Regions from separate parts of the Kitasatospora sp. NPDC057692 genome, predicted to be linked through region 1. Evidence: riboswitches for the same ligand, from Rfam matches in the RefSeq annotation. Region 1 holds a riboswitch; the other holds the start of a gene.
The links. A riboswitch is a leader RNA that binds a small molecule or an ion and turns the genes downstream of it on or off. The one in region 1 is predicted to bind cobalamin.
Positions count from the first base shown of each region.

Region 2: it holds a riboswitch for cobalamin, as region 1 does, so the genes downstream of both, ACFVFS_RS23625 (hypothetical protein) here and ACFVFS_RS18905 (ABC transporter substrate-binding protein) in region 1, are expected to answer to the same signal.

Region 1 is NZ_JBHVIV010000030.1:38,642-46,196, forward strand. Features, by position in the region: gene ACFVFS_RS18885 (GNAT family N-acetyltransferase) at 1-87, shown strand, start outside; gene ACFVFS_RS18890 (ferredoxin) at 725-1,465, opposite strand; gene ACFVFS_RS18895 (ABC transporter ATP-binding protein) at 1,462-2,235, opposite strand; gene ACFVFS_RS18900 (FecCD family ABC transporter permease) at 2,277-3,356, opposite strand; gene ACFVFS_RS18905 (ABC transporter substrate-binding protein) at 3,353-4,222, opposite strand; cobalamin riboswitch at 4,419-4,624, opposite strand; gene ACFVFS_RS18910 (Rieske 2Fe-2S domain-containing protein) at 5,181-6,230, shown strand; gene ACFVFS_RS18915 (SDR family NAD(P)-dependent oxidoreductase) at 6,360-7,181, opposite strand; gene ACFVFS_RS18920 (hypothetical protein) at 7,337-7,555, shown strand, end outside.
Region 2 is NZ_JBHVIV010000044.1:22,356-29,910, forward strand. Features, by position in the region: gene uppS (polyprenyl diphosphate synthase) at 1-104, opposite strand, end outside; gene ACFVFS_RS23605 (hypothetical protein) at 539-1,042, opposite strand; gene ACFVFS_RS23610 (tyrosinase family protein) at 1,044-2,327, opposite strand; gene ACFVFS_RS23615 (alpha/beta fold hydrolase) at 2,510-3,214, opposite strand; gene ACFVFS_RS23620 (ferric reductase-like transmembrane domain-containing protein) at 3,451-4,437, opposite strand; cobalamin riboswitch at 4,719-4,876, shown strand; gene ACFVFS_RS23625 (hypothetical protein) at 5,101-6,000, shown strand; gene ACFVFS_RS23630 (cysteine synthase family protein) at 5,997-7,019, shown strand; gene ACFVFS_RS23635 (ATP-grasp domain-containing protein) at 7,016-7,555, shown strand, end outside.

The DNA of each region.
Region 1 (7,555 bases):
AACCCGCACCGGCCCTACGACCTTTACGAGAGTGTGGGGTTCCGGCGGCAGAACGAGTACATCCGTTACCGCAAGCCGCTCGCTTGATCACCGGCCATGGGGCTGTCCGGTCAGGCCACAGCCTTCGAGACGCCGGAGGCCACCGCACGGCCGACCGGAACCGCGGTCCGCTATGCCGGAAGGGCCATCACCATGCCGAAGGCCGGGAAGCCCCGGACGGCGAGGGCGGACGGTGTGCAGGTCGTCGTCCTGTCCCCGGAGCAGTACGACGGGCTGGAGGCCAACCGGCGCCGGCTCGGAGGCCTGCAGACCCCGGTCGCCCGGATGAAGCCGGAGCTGCGCCGAGGGCACAGGCTGCTGAGCGAGGTGGACCAGCTGCCGGTGGAGCTTCCCGCCGACCTGCTCGCGGACTTGGAGGATCGGATGGATCCGGGTCGCGGGCCCTCCGGTCTGCTCGGCGGCACCCGGCGCGGCACTGCAGGCCGGCGCCGCGTCATCCGGAGGCTCCGACGCGCCCGGGGAGTGACGCCGCGTGGCCTCGCCGGCCGAGCCGGAGCGGCTGGGACTGCGTTGACCGCCGTGAGAGCTGTCGCACGTGGTACAGGACCGGACGGCGGTCTCTGTGCGTGCTTCACCGAGCCGTAGGTGGGTCGCCGCGGGCCTGGAACGGGGTTCACCCCGCTCCCGCTCCCGCCCCCCCCCGTTCCCGTGCCGGTGACCGTGATCAGCCGTGGTGGTCCGTCTTCTCCCTCCGGTGGCGGGGAAGCCGGTGGGACTCCACCGGCCGTCCGCCGATGACGTGCTCGGTGACGATGCGGCCTGCGGCAGCCGGATCGATCCCGCCGTACCAGACGTCGTCGGGCTGCACGCTGACGACGGGGGCCTGGTTGCAGGGGAACTGGCACCCCGTCTGGGTCACGAGCACGTCGTCGTCGCTGAGGCCCTGCTCGGCCAGCATGTGTACCAGGGCGCGCAGTCCCTCCTCCGCGCCCTTGGCCGCGCAGCGCGGGCCGCGGCACACCAGCACCTGGTGCCGGTGGCCGGGGACGTCCTCCCAGGCCGCCGACGTGAGACCGGGCTCCGCGCCGGTGATGGCCTTCGTCACCCCGGCCACCGTGGCGACCGCGTCGGGCGAGTCGGCGAGGCGGGTCGCGACGAGGAGTTCGGGCCGGTGGCCGGCGCGCTCGCGCCACCAGTGCGCGGCGATCCGCCGCAGCCAGGAGTGGGCGGGGCCGGAGGCCGTGAGGCGGACGCCGATCACGACCACGGTCCCGGTGCCCGCGTCGGCCAGCCTGGTCAGCTCGGCCGACAGGGAGGGGTCCGCCTGCTGAAGGAACGCGATCGAGGCCCGGTGCGAGGCCGTTGTCCGGAGGAGTTCGTCACGGCGGACGGCCTCCGCGACCGACATGCCGACCAGGAGCACGGCGCTGCGGCGGGCGGGGGCTTCCGGGGTGGGAAAGGTCATGGCGTCGTCCTTTCGTGGAGCAGTCCGTTCCACCGGATGTGCGGTCGGTCGTGCCGGGGGTGGCGTTCCACGGTGGCGTCGACGCCGTAGACCTGAGCGATCATGGGCGAGGTGAGCACCTGGGAGGCGGGCCCGTGGGCGACCAGTCGGCCGTGGAGCAGGACGGCGATGTCGTCGCAGTAGGCGGCGGCGAGTTCGAGGTCGTGCAGTGCGGCCACCGTGGTGATGCCCGGTCGGCGTACGGTGTCGAGGAAGCCGAGCTGGTGGCGCAGGTCGAGGTGGTTGGTGGGCTCGTCGAGCAGCAGCACGCCGGGCTCCTGCACCAGCGCCCGTGCGAGCTGGACGCGTTGGCGCTCGCCGCCCGACAGCGTCGGCCAGGACCGGCCGAGCAGGTGTCCGACGTCGGCCGCCGCGACGGCTTCGGCGAACACGGACCGCTCGTGGGCGTCGGCGGCGGTGCTCGCCGGAACGGGCCAGCGGCCGCGGTGCGGGGTGCGGCCGAGGTCGATGACCTGACGGACCGACAGCGAAAGCCGGGTGTCCGCCTGTTGCTCCATGAAGGCCACCTGGCGTGCTCGTCGGCGGGCCGTGAGCGTGTGGAGATCCTCTCCGTCCAGGAGGACCCGCCCGGCGCTGGGCCGGGTCAGTCCGGCGACCGTGCGCAGCAGGGTGGTCTTCCCGGCGCCGTTGGGCCCGAGCAGGCCCGTGACCCGGCCCGGGGCGAACGCGAGCGAGACCGCGTCCAGCAGGGTGGCTCCGCCGATGCGCACCCGAAGTCCCTCGGCACGGAGCTCGACGGGGCGCGTCGCCGTCACTGTCCGCTCCCGTCGGCCCGCCCCTGGCGCCACAGCAGCCAGGCGAAGAACGGTGCTCCGAGCCCGGCCGTGACGACGCCGACCGGGATCTCCCGGTCGGGGAGGACCGAGCGGGCCGCGATGTCGCTGCCCACCAGGAGGGTCGCGCCCATCAGCGCCGACACGGGCAGCAGGACGGCGTGGCGCGGGCCGCAGGCGAGGCGGACCAGATGCGGTACGACCAGGCCGAGGAACCCGATGACGCCGGTGTGGGCGACCAGGCAGGCGGTCACCAGTGCGGCGGTGGCGACGAGGACCCAGCGGGTGCGCTCGACGTGGACACCGAGGGAGCGGGCTGCGGTCTCGCCGAAGGCGAAGGCGTCCAGGTCGCGGGCCGAGGAGGCCAGGACCGTGACCCCGATCAGTGCGACTGCGGTCAGGAGGACGGCGGTGGGCCACCGCACGCCGGCGACCGAGCCGAGCGTCCACTCCATGACACCGCGCGCCGCGTTGCGGTCCCCGAGGACCAGTACGGCGAAGGAGGTGTAGGCCCCGCACATCTGGCCCACGGCGATGCCCGCCAGCACGGTCCGGGTGGTCGGCAGCGTCCGGGTGCGGGCGGCGGCCAGGGCCAGCACGACGACGGCGGCGAGCAGGGCGCCGGCGAAGGCCGCCGTCGCCACCGCGGCGGTGCCCACGGCGCCGGACACGCCGACGCCGAGGACGATCACGGTGACGGCGCCGGCGGCGGCCCCGTCCGAGATCCCGAGCAGGAAGGGGTCGGCCAGGTCGTTGCCGGTCAGGGTCTGCAGCACGGCGCCGCAGACCGCGAGGCCGGCGCCGGTGGCAGCCGCTCCCAGCACCCGGGGCAGCCGCAACTGCCAGACGATCTGGTCGTCCAGCAGCGTCACCTGCGGGTCGCCCAGCCCGAGACGGCGCACCACGACCTCGACCACCGTCCGGACCGGCTCGTGCTGCGAGCCCACGGCCAGACCGAGGAGCACGGTGGTCAGGAGCAGGGCCCCGGCGACGGCCAGAGCCCCCGCCGTGCGGCCCGGACCAGCGGGCCGCACGGCGGGGCGCGGTGCGGCGGTCATGAACCCTGGCGCAGTCGGCCCAGTTCCGCCGACACCCGGGCGGCGCCGTCGGCGAGCAGCACACCGGGGGTCGACTCCGAGAACGGCACCACCACGAAGGCCTTGCGCTGCACGGCGGTGAGCCTGCTCAGCACCGGGTCGCCCTGCAGGTAGTCGATCTTGGACTGGGCGGTGTCCCAGTCGGCGTCGGCCAGCACGATGGCGTCCGGGTCCGCGGCGACGACCTTCTCCCAGCTCACGTTCTGCCAGGCGCCGGGGAGGTCCGCGAAGACGTTGCGGGCACCCACGGCGTCGAGCACGAGCTGAGGCCCGCCGTGGCCGGCGCCGACGTACGGCGCCTTGGTGTCCGAGTCGAACCACAGGACCTTCAGGTCCTTGCCCGTTGCCGTCGCCGTGAACCCCGCCAGTTGGTCCTCCTGCTGCCGCTGAATCGCGGCGGCCCGTTCCGGTACGCCGAACACCTTGGCGACGTCGTTCAGTTCGCCCCACATCGCCTGCCACGTGGTCGGCGGTACCTGACTCTTGTCCGAGCAGCCGAATGGGGACAGGTAGGACGCGATGCCCTGGCCACGCAGTTCCTCCCGGGTGCCCGCGACCTTCTCGGAGTACGCGCTGGAGTAGGAGGCGTAGAGGAAGTCGGGACGGGCCGTGAGGAGCTTCTCCTTCGTCGGGTACTCCTTGGAGAGCACCGGGACGGAGTCGTAGGCCGCCTTCCACTTCTCCGGGACGGCGTTGTCGAGATAGGCCGTGCCGGCCATCCGGGACTCCAGGCCGAGGGCCAGGGCCACCTCGGTGGCACCCTGGTTGAGCGTCACCATCCGCTCGGGCGGCGCGCCGACCGTCACGGTGGTCCCGCAGTTGGCCACACCGAGCGGCTCGGCACTTCCGGCCTTCGCGGTGGGCGCGACGGGCGCGGGGGCGCCCGTGCAAGCGCCGAGCGCGCCGGTGAACAGGACGGCCGCGAACGCCCGCCCGGCACGTACCGGACCTGCGGGACGCGCGGAACGTGTGGATCGAAACGGGTACGGCAAAGCGCTGGGCACGTGTTCTCCAAAACCCTCGTGGAACATGTCGCGCCGTGGCCGGTCTCCTGGCTTCCGCATCGACGCACCGCAGCCGACCTTCCCGGGCGGCTCTTCGAGCCGGCCCAGTGGCCCTGACCGCTGGGGAAGCCGGTCAGCGAGGGCCGCGGCACTCCGCGGCAACAGTGGCGAGGGCCGCACCGGACTCAGACCGGTTTCCCGAACACCATGGCGATTGCAAGGTATCAGGCGTGTTCAGGTCGGTGTTGGTCGGCACCTGGGCGGATCGTTGGTACCGGGCGAGTACAGGGCCCACCTCTTCGCACCGTCCGGCCCCTGCAAGCGGGCGGCCCACCGGCCCGGGCCGAGCAGGCGCCATCCGGTGCAGACGACCGGCCGCCACCGGCCGCCGCGGCGTGCCCACACCGCCCGGCAGGTCCGGTCGGACCGTGCGCTGGGGCGGCAGTCCGGCCGACTGCGGACAGAGGACCTGGGCGTCCTTCCAGTCCGTCGCCCAGATCGGAACCGGCGAGGCCAGGGGTCTGAAGCCGGTCCGGAACCCGATGGAGGCCGGCTACCGGGCTGACACCACCCGGAGAAGGTGCGGCGCCGCCGCGTCACCTGCGAACCGGGCCTGATCACCGTGGCGATCAGCCCGGTCCTCCCGGCCCGGTGCCCGCGTGAAGGGGCGCTGGAGCCGAGGTTCCGTCGAGGCCGGACCGTCGGCGGCGCGGGTGATCGTGGCAGGTGTCGCGTTCGACATGGCTCGGCGGTGAACGTTTGTCTACCTACCGTGTGCCCTATGACAACCTCGGACGACGTTCCCCAGGCCATCGCCCCACGGCCCGCCCGCCCACCGCGCGCAGCGCCCGTCGGTGACGGGCCCGCGCTTCCGACGCCCAGCGGCTGGTTCTGCCTCGCCCTTTCCCGCGAACTGCGCCCGGGCGCCGTGCTGACCCGGCGATTCGCGACCGAGGACGTCGTCCTCTACCGCACCCGCCGCGGCGAGGTCCGCGCCACCCGCCCCTACTGCCCTCACATGGGTGCTCACCTCGGCTTCGGCGGCACGGTCGAGGGCGACACGCTGGTCTGCCCGTTCCACCGCTTCGCGTTCGGGGCCGACGGCGCCTGCGTCAGCGACCCTGACGGCGTGCCGCTGCGCACCCGGCTGGAACACCTCCCGGTCCTCGAACGCAACGGCTTCCTCCACGTCTGGCACGGCCACGACGACGCCCCGCCGAGCTGGGAGCTGCCCGCCCTGCCCGGCCCGGAGGTGCGGCCCACGGCGCACTGGGCGGTCGAGGTGGACACCCACCCGCAGGAGGTGATGGAGAACGTCGCCGACTACCGGCACCTCGGCACGCTCCACCGGCTGATGGTGCGCCAGGTGACACCGCCGGCCCCGGAAGGGCCGTACCTGCGGACGAACCTGCGCTCCACCGCGGGCCGGATCCCGGTCTTCGGCGGGCTCTCCTGGGAGAAGTCGACGCTGATGGCGGGGCTCGGGTGGACGCTCACCCAGCTCGAACTGCCGCGCTTCGGCCTGGCCGTCCACCTCTGGGGCCTGCCCACCCCGACCGGCCCCTGGCGCACGGTGCTGCGGGTCGCGGCGGCCTGCGAGGTCACCGACCCGGGCCGGGTACCGGGTCTGGATCTCCCGGCCGCCCGCGCGGCACTGACCAGGGCCGTCGCCCGCTCCACGCTGCGGATGACGGCCAGGGTCATCCTCCAGGACGTCCCGATCTGGAACCACAAGCGCTACGAGCCCCGGCCCCGGCTCGCCGCCGGCGACCAGTCCGTCGGCATCTACCGGCACTGGGCCCGCCAGTTCTACCCGCCCGGCGCGAACTGACCGGCCCAGCAGGCACATTGGCCTGCAGCCGTGCGGTGCCGCAGGACCAGCGCGTTCGCAGGCATCCCGGTCCGCGGCGGCGCCTCTGGGGCGGGCCAGGGGTGGGACCGATCGCCCCCGGCCGGGTGGTCAGGGCTCGGCCGGGTGGGCGGACCGGTCGGGGGCGGTGCCGGGGCGGAGGTGTTCGGGAGGCGGGGTGGTGCCGGCCTGGCTCCAGCCGCCGTCGGCGTAGAGGACGTGGCCGGTGACGTAGCGGGCGGCGTCGGAGGCGAGGAAGAGCAGGGGGCCGAGGACGTCGTCGGGGTCGGCGGCGCGGCCGAGCGGGACCATGCGGCCCCAGGTCGTCGCGTAGTCCGGGTCGTCCCGCAGGGTGCGTTCGACGACGGTGGGACCGGGGGCGACGGCGTTGACCCGGACGCCGTGCGGGGCGAATTCCACGGCGAGCTGGCGGGTGAGCGCGTTGACGGCGGCCTTGCTGGTGCCGTAGGCGGCGAGTTGGGGGATGGCGAGGGCGGCGGTGTTGCTGGAGACGTTGACGATGCTGCCGCGCCGGTGGTCCTTCATCCGCCGGTAGGCCTCGATGCAACTGAAGAAGGTGGCACGGACGTTGACGGCGAAGACGGAGTCCCACTCGGCGGTTCCGACGGCGAGCACGTCGGGGGTCCAGCCGGTGAAGCCGGCGTTGTTGACGACCAGGTCGAGCGGCCCGTCGAGTTCGTCGACGGCGGCGTAGACGGCCTGCAGGCCGGATTCCTCGCGCAGGTCCGCGTGGACGAGCCGGCAGTCGTCGCCGATCTTCTGCTGGAGGCTCGTGGCCTCCGCGGGTGCTTCGAACCAGTGGCCGACGACCTGCCACCCGGCGGCTGCGACGCCGAGGGCGACCGTGCGGCCGATTCCCGTGTTCGCCCCGGTGACCAGAGCGACCTTCCGGCCTTGTCGTGGAATGGTCACATCTCCTCCTTCTGCCGAGATCTGCTGCGATCTTCCTGTCGGGATTCACTTCGGTGAAGTTGTCCGGGATACGGCACCGAGGGTATCGCCATCCCTGCGGTGGGGGAGTTATCCTGCGGCGCGCAGTGCGTGTTTGAGTCTTTCCCGGGGGTGGCATGGAGATTCTTCTGCAGGTTCTGATCGGTTCCGTTCCTGCTGTGATTGGTTTTCTTGCGGCGAGATTCATGCCCCGCGCGCAGCTGCTGCTGCGCTACGGCTTCCTGCGGAGGCTGCTCGCACCGTACAACCGGGTCCAGATCGTCACCTCCAGCGTGGAGGTGGCCGAGTTCAGCTTCGACAACGACGGTCAGCAGCACACCCACACCAACCCGAAG
Region 2 (7,555 bases), on a different contig from region 1:
AGGATCACCGCCAGGTGCCGCAAGGGGGAACCCGGGCCCACGGACGGGTGGCCACCGTGCGCGCCGGGTGCCGGGGACACCGCGGCCTCTTGCGACTGATGCATGCCGTCACTCCCGTGGTCGGCCTGCGCCCGGCAGGCCACCGCACGGCGGTCCCAGCCCCGGGGACCACACCGTGTGGTTCTCCGGCCGACCGCCCCCAACAGCCTGCGGTGATCACTCCACCGGGATCAGAGCGCGCGCCTCGGCGCACGCGGCATCCGACCCGCGCACGGCTTCCCTGTTTGCTGTACACCGACAAGTGGGCGTGCTCCCGGCGCGATGGTTCACCGGTGAGGATCGGGGGCAGCGGGTCGCGCGGCCGCGGCCTTCCGCCGGTCGCCGGCCCGACGGGAGGTGAACGGCGTCACGGGGCGGGCTGCGCCGGGGCGTCCGGTGGCAGCGCCGCGGGCGGGTCCGCGTGGGACGGCAGGCGTGGCAGCGTCATCGGCAGGGCCCGCCGGAACCGGTGCGGTTCGGGCGGGCCCGGCGGGCGCGGTCACTGCAGTTCCCGCACCCCGGCGCTGTCGTGGACGAAGACGGTGCGGGTGTCGGCCGCCCGGTACTTCTCCTTCAGGGTGAAGGGGTCCGGCGTTCCCCCGGCCGGGCTGTCCGGCGCCTCGTAGTAGAGGACGTAGGTCTTCGCCGTCTCCGTCTCGCTCTCCAACTGCAGCCAGCCCGTGATGCCGGGCGCGGGGAACGTGCCGGTCGCGGTGACGGTCACGGCCGTGGCCGTCCGGGTGAGGGTGAAGTTCGCCGTGCCGATGTCCAGGCGCTTGAATCCGGTCGCCTTCCAGCGGCGGAGCAGCGCGACCCACTCCTCGGGCCAGGGTCCGCTGTGGTCGTCGGGAGGCATGCCGCCGCCGTCGACGCGCCCGATGACGTCGTCGATGTTGGCGACCACGGAGTCGTAGTCCCAGAGGTTGAGCGAGAACGCCATGTGTTCCCGGTCCGTGGCCCGGAACAGGGGCCTGATGTGGAGTTCGAACACTGGGGTGCGCATATCAGTCGTAGACCTCCATCGTGACGTCCTTCAGGGCGACCTCGCGGACCAGGCCGGCCGCTTCGTCGCCGGGGGGAGAGGGCTGGTACTGGAGCGTCAGGACGTACGTGTCCGTCGCCTCCGGTGACTGCGCCAGGACCGGTGTCACGTCGAAGCGGACGGTGTAGTGGGGCGGGTGGTGGGGGTGGGGCTCGGCGCCTTCGTGGCCGGCGTGCCGCTCGCCCCGGGCGGGGCCCGCGTGCGCCCGCCAGATGGAGGCGTAGCCGACGCCGTAGCGCCGCGCGAACTCCGCGTCGTCGGCGCGGAACGGCACGTCGGCCGGGTGGAGGTAGGCGTACAGCATGTAGCTGCCGGTCAGCGGGACCTTCAGCTCGTCGAGCCGGACGACCACCTTCCGGCCCTCCGGCGGCGGGGCCGCGAGGCCGAACTGCGCCCGGGAGGTCTCCCGCATCTGGGTGGCGAAGTCCGGGGCCGAGACCAGGCCGAGCGGTGCGGTGGCGAGCAGGCGGCGCTCGACCGGTGCGGGCGTCGGGACGGCGAAGGCGTTCTTCAGCTGCTCCGTGTACTCGTACTCGTAGCCCAGCGCCACGGTGTCGGCGAAGTCCGCGACCTTGTGCTTGTCCTGGGAGAGGAAGCCCCGCAGGTCCTCGCCGGGCGAGGTGAGCGGGGGTGAGCCGTTGCGCCGCCGCCATTCGGACCACAGCAGGTCGATGAAGGCGTGGAAGCTGTAGTAGATCGGGTCCTCGGCGGCCTTCGTCGGGTCTCCCATGGCACCGCCGATGAATCTGCTGTGCATGCGGTTGTGGGGGCCGACCTCCAGGCGCCCGACGTCGGCGTCCGGATGGGACGTCGGGAAGCCGCCGAACGCGCCCTGGTCGGTCTCCTGCGTCACGATCTCCAGGGTGTCGGGCGGGAGGTCCACGGGCTGCTCGTTGCGGCCGGCGGCGAGGCCGGGCTGGGCGAAGGCGGGCGGGAACTTCCCGACCGCCTGCGGGTGCAGCCAGTCCCAGTAGGGCAGCGTGACGTCGGCCGTCCGGGGCGGGTCGGACTCCTGGAGCAGCTTCTCGAAGTGGTACAGGTGCGAGCGGTGCCACGGCAGGAAGAGGTCGCTGCCGTGCTCGCAGGGGCCGACGAGCATGTCGTTGTGCAGGGCGGCCTGGAAGTCGTATCCGGTCGGGTCGTCCGGGTTCGCGGCCGAGCGCGCCCGCAGGATTCCGAGCGCGTGCACGTAGTCGTCCAGCTGGGCCGGGGTGAGCGAGTTGATGTCCCGGCGGCTCTTGGTCATGGTGACACCTCCACCTCGGAGAGTCGCATGCGAACCGCTTGATCACCACCGGTGTCACCCCGGTTGCTCCTGGTGGCCGTGGCGGGCCTCCGGTGCGGCCCGCGCGCCCGCACCGCGTCGTCGACCGGCCCCGCACCGACCCCGTCGTCGACCGGCCCCGTCGTCGACCGGCGCCGGCCGGGCTAGCCGGCGGCGGCCGTCCGGGCCAGGAGGGCGGCGAGTCGCCGGGGCATCGAGAGGAACGGCGAGTGGCTGCTCGGCAGCCGGTGCACGGAGTGCGCCCGGGTGGCGAGTTCGTGCTGCCGGGAGGGTGCGAGCGCGCGGTCGTGGTCGCAGACGATGTAGCTGGAGGGCACGGTGCGCCAGCCGGCCGTGGTCACCGGCTCCGTGAAGGAGCGGACGGTCTGCGGGCGCAGCCGGGCCACGGCGTGCTCGGCGTCGGCCCGGGGCACGTCGGCGAAGAGTACCTGCCGGGCGTCCGGGTCGGGTGGGGTCAGTCCTGTGCCGTCGTTCGGCACCGGTGTGCCGAGGAAGCTGAACACGCTCTCGCCGACGTCGAGTTGGAAGGCGGCGAGGTACACGGCTCCGGTGACGTTGGCGGCGTCCGCGATCACCTCGGTGGTGGGGACGCCGCCGTAGGAGTGGGCGACCACGACCACCGGGCCGTCGATGCGCCGCAGGCTGTCCCGGATGGTCCGCGCGTCGTCCCGCATGCCCGCCCGGTCGCTGCCGCCGTGCGGGTCGGCCTGCGGGCCGGCGCTGGGCAGGTCGACGGTGTGGGAACGCCATCCGTCGGCGTCCAGTGCGGTGCGCACCGCGTCCCAGCACCAGGCGCCGTGCCATGCCCCGTGGACCAGGAGGAAGCTCGGCCGTTCGGTGTCGGTCATGTCCGGGTGCCTCCGTGGTCTCGGCTGCGGGGCCGTTCGGCGGTTCTGACGATAGCTGCGCTCCTCCGCGACCCGGCCGGTTGCGGTCCGACCGGCAGCGGCCGGCGCTCCCTCTCCGCCGTCACCGTCTGCCGCGCCGTCGCCGGGGGCCGTGCCACCGGTACCGGCGCGGGGCCCGCCGACCCCGCCCCGGACCGGCCTCCCGTCCGGACGGCGGCACCCGCCCGGGCGGCGGCTCACCCGGTGCCGGCGGTCTGCCCGTTCGAGGCCGGCGGTGCCGGCGGACGCGCCCGCCCGCCGTCGTGACCGGACGCCGCCACCGCGATCAGGCCGACCACCACGGCCGCCACCGCCACCCGTCCGAGCGCCCGCACCGCCCAGCCCGGCAGCGACCGGGCCCCGTCCCGGCCCGGCGCACCCAGCCGCTCGGCCCGCCGGGCCGGTCGCAGCAGCCGGGCCAACAGCAGGACGGCGAGCGGGACTTGCAGCAGCCACAGGACCGTGCGCGGCCACTCGCCGAACCACACGTTGGTCCCGTAGAGCAGGGTGTGCCAGACGCTCAGCACGTAGACCACGACCACGAAGCGGTGCAGCCGGCGCCAGGTGTTCGGCCCGATCCGGTGCCGCACGTAGAACAGCAGGCCGAGCGGCACGGCCAGGTAGAGCGCGCCCTGCCCGAGCGGGATGGCGGTCCGGCCGGTGCCGGAGTCGTACCAGCCGGGCACGAAGCTGTCGGCGAACCCCGACCAGAGCCGGTCGCCCCACGCCGACTCGGCCTCGTAGCGCACGAGTTCGGCGGCGAACAGCAGCGCGTGCGCGAACATCAGGGCCGTCGTGGTCAGGCTCGTCGTGCGGTGCCAGCGCTCCAGGGTCTGCCGGGCGACCGGCAGCCGGCCGGGCCGCGGACCGGACAGCAGCAGCCCGAGCACCACCGTCCCCCAGGCCCACAGCAGCCCCGACCAGCCGAACGCCTGGCTCAGCAGGTACATCCAGTACGTGCGCGCGTCGTCCATGAACGGCATGATCGCCACCGTCGCCGAGGTGCCCGCGTCCATCCGGACGTACAGCAGCACGAACACCGCCGCGGTGACGCCGACCGCCGCGCTCGCGTCGGGCAGCGCGGCCCGCAGGTCGGCGCGGAGGGCGACGCGTTCGGCGGGCCGCCTCCCGGCGGCGGGCGGGGCGTCCGGACCGTCGTCCCCCGGCGTCGTCTCAGGCAGCATCGTGGACCTTCCGGAACGGCGGCACACCGGTGGCGGTGCGCGGCGGGCGGTGGGACGCACCAGTGTGGCCGAGGGGCGCAGCCTTGCCGAGCCCGTATCCGGCCAGAGTGGCTCGTGGACCGAGGCCCTTCCGGTGCCGCGCCCCGACGGCCCGGCCCGCGGACCGATCGCATTCGGACAACCGTCGGCACGCGCCCTGCCACCGGAGCGCGAGCCCCCGTATGCTCATGTCCGCAGCCGGTTCGCGCCTCCCGACCGACCGGACTTCGGCGGCGCGACGCAAGAGGGAACCCGGTGGGAAACCGGGACTGTCCCGCAGCGGTGAGTGGGAACGAAAGCCGTCAACAGCACTGGGCCCGGCTCCGCGCCGGCCCGGGAAGCGACGGCCGGTAGGTGTGCGCCGATCCCTCGGCGCACCGGCCCGCGAGTCCGAAGACCTGCCGCTGCGCCCGCACCCCCACGTGCGGGCTGTACACGGTGACCTCGTGGACTGGGTCGGCGGTACGGACGGCTGCGCGGCGTGCGACGACACGCCGTGTCCTCCTCCTCCGGGTCATGACGCGGGGCTCGGAACGAGGAGGAGGACGTGTCCGTGACCGCGCGATTCCCGCCCGCCCGCACCGGGCGCCCACCGGCCCGCCCCCAGCGGGCCCGGGCGGCGCGATGGTGACCCCCACCGGAGGGGCCCGGCCCGCCCCGCCGCCGGGCGGCACGCTCTCCGGTGTCTGCCACGGCACCCTGGGCGAGCTCTACCAGGGACCGCTGCGCGCCGGTTCCCGCCCCGACATCGCGGTGGTGTCGTTCCCCGTCGACCGCCACTCCTGGGTGCACTTCACCCCGGGGACGGAGCCGCCGGACCCGCTGCCGCTCGGGGCGAAGGCCGCGACGGCGGCCCGGCTGTTCCTGGAGCGCTTCGGGCTGACCCTGCCGCCGGGCCGCTGGTGTGTGCACTCCGAGCTCACCGTCGGTGTGGGCATGGCGAGTTCGACCGCCGACATCGTGGCGACGCTGCGCTGCCTGTTCCGGATCTTCGCGCTGCCGTACGACACCGGGGTGGTGCTGGCCGTGCTGCGCGAGATCGAACGGGCCGACAGCGTCTTCCTCGACGAGTTCGCCCTGCACCTGAGCGGCCGGCACCGGGTGGTGCGGCGGCTGGGCACCGGCATCGGCTTCCACACCGCGTACATCACCGAGCCCGGGACGGTGGACACCGCCGCCGTCACCGACCTGCTGCTCGGGCACTACCGGCGGCACGGCGAGGAGTACCGGCGCTGCCTGGCCGACCTGTTGAAGGGCTTCGCCGCGGGCGACCCGGCCGCCGTCGCGCGGACGGCCACGGCCAGCGCCGCGCTCTCCCAACAGGTGCTCCCCAAAGCGACGTTCGACGCGCTGCTCGCCCACCGCGAGGAGTTCGGCGCCGACGGGATCTTCGTCGCCCACACCGGCTGCCTGATCGGCTACCTGCTTCCCGGACGCCCCGACGCCGCGCTCAAGTCGGACCTGTCCGCGTTCTTCCACTCGCTCGGCCACCAGTGTTCCTTCGCCCAAGGAGGCTACAGGTGATCCACCCCCACATCGCCGACGCCCTGAAGGTCCCCGATCTCGTCCGGCTCACCGACGGCCTCGTGCTGGTCCGGTTCGAGTCGATGAAGATCTACTCGGCGCTCGCCGCCGTCCGCCACCTGCTGGAGCGCGGCACCGTCCGCCCGGGGCAGACCCTGGTGGACAGCTCCAGCGGCATCTACGCCTACGCGCTGGCGCTCGCCTGCCACCGGCACCGCATGCGCTGCCACATCGTCGCGTCCACCACCGTCGACGCCACCACCCGCGCCCAGCTGGAGATCCTCGGCGCCACCGTGGAGCAGGTCGTGCCGTCCCGCGACCTCAAGCTGGACCAGGAGCTGCGGGTGCGGCGGGTGCGCGAGCTGCTCGCCGAACACCCGGACTGGCACTGGATGCGGCAGTACCACGACGACGTCCACTACCTCGGCTACCACGAGGTCGCCGACCGGATCACCGCCGCCTTCCCCGGCGCCGCGCTGACCGTGGTCGGCGGCGTCGGCTCCGGCGCCTCGACCGGAGGGGTGGCGACCCGGCTGCGCGCCTCCGACCCCTCGGTGCGGCTGGTCGGAGTGCAGCCCTTCGGCAGCGTCACCTTCGGCAGCCAGGGGCACCACGACCCGGAGGCGATCATCGCCGGGATCGGCTCCTCCATCGTCTTCGACAACGTCCGCCACCACCTCTACGACGGCATCCACTGGCTGGACTTCACCCACGCCATGGCGGGCACCGTCGCCCTGCTGCGCGACCACGCCGTCTTCGCCGGGCTGTCCACCGGCGCCGGCTACCTGGCCGCGGCCTACGAGGCGCGCCGCCACCCCGACCGGCTGCACCTGGTGATCGGCGCCGACACCGGTCACCGCTACGTCGAGCGCGTCTTCGCCCGGCACACCGAGGCCCCCGACCCGGCCGGGCTGAAGCCGGTCGAGGTCTCCGCCCCCGAGGAGATGTCCATGCCCTGGTCCACGATGGCCTGGCGGCGCACCGCGTGCCCGCCGCAGCGCGAGGAGCGGGCGGCATGAGCATCGTCTGCCTGGAATCGCTCACCTTCGGCCTCGGCCACCTGGTGCGGGCCGCCGACGCGCTCGGCGAGCGGCTGACCCTGCTCACCCGCGACCCCTCCTACTACACCTACGAGTTGGAGCGGCTGCCGGCCGGCGCGCTGGACGTCGTGCAGACCGACACCTTCGACGTGGACGGGCTCACCGCGCTGCTGGAGCGCTCCCCCCGGCCGCGCGGCCTGATCAGCTCCACCGACACCTGGACGCTGGTCGCCGCCGAACTCGCCGAACGGCTCGGCCTGCCCGGTCTCGACCCGGCCGTGCTGCGGCTGACCCGCGACAAGTCGGCGGTGCGCCGCCGGCTGTACGAGGCCGGGCTGACCCGCGGCCGGGCGGTACCGGTCACCGGGTCCGGCGCGGAGGCGGCGGAGGCCCTCCTCAAGGAGCCCGGCCTGCCCGCCGTCCTCAAGGACACCGCGGGCACCGGCAGCCAGAACGTCTGGCTGGTGCGCGACCCGGCGGAGCTGGACGCCGTCCTCGCCGAGGCCGCCGGGCGG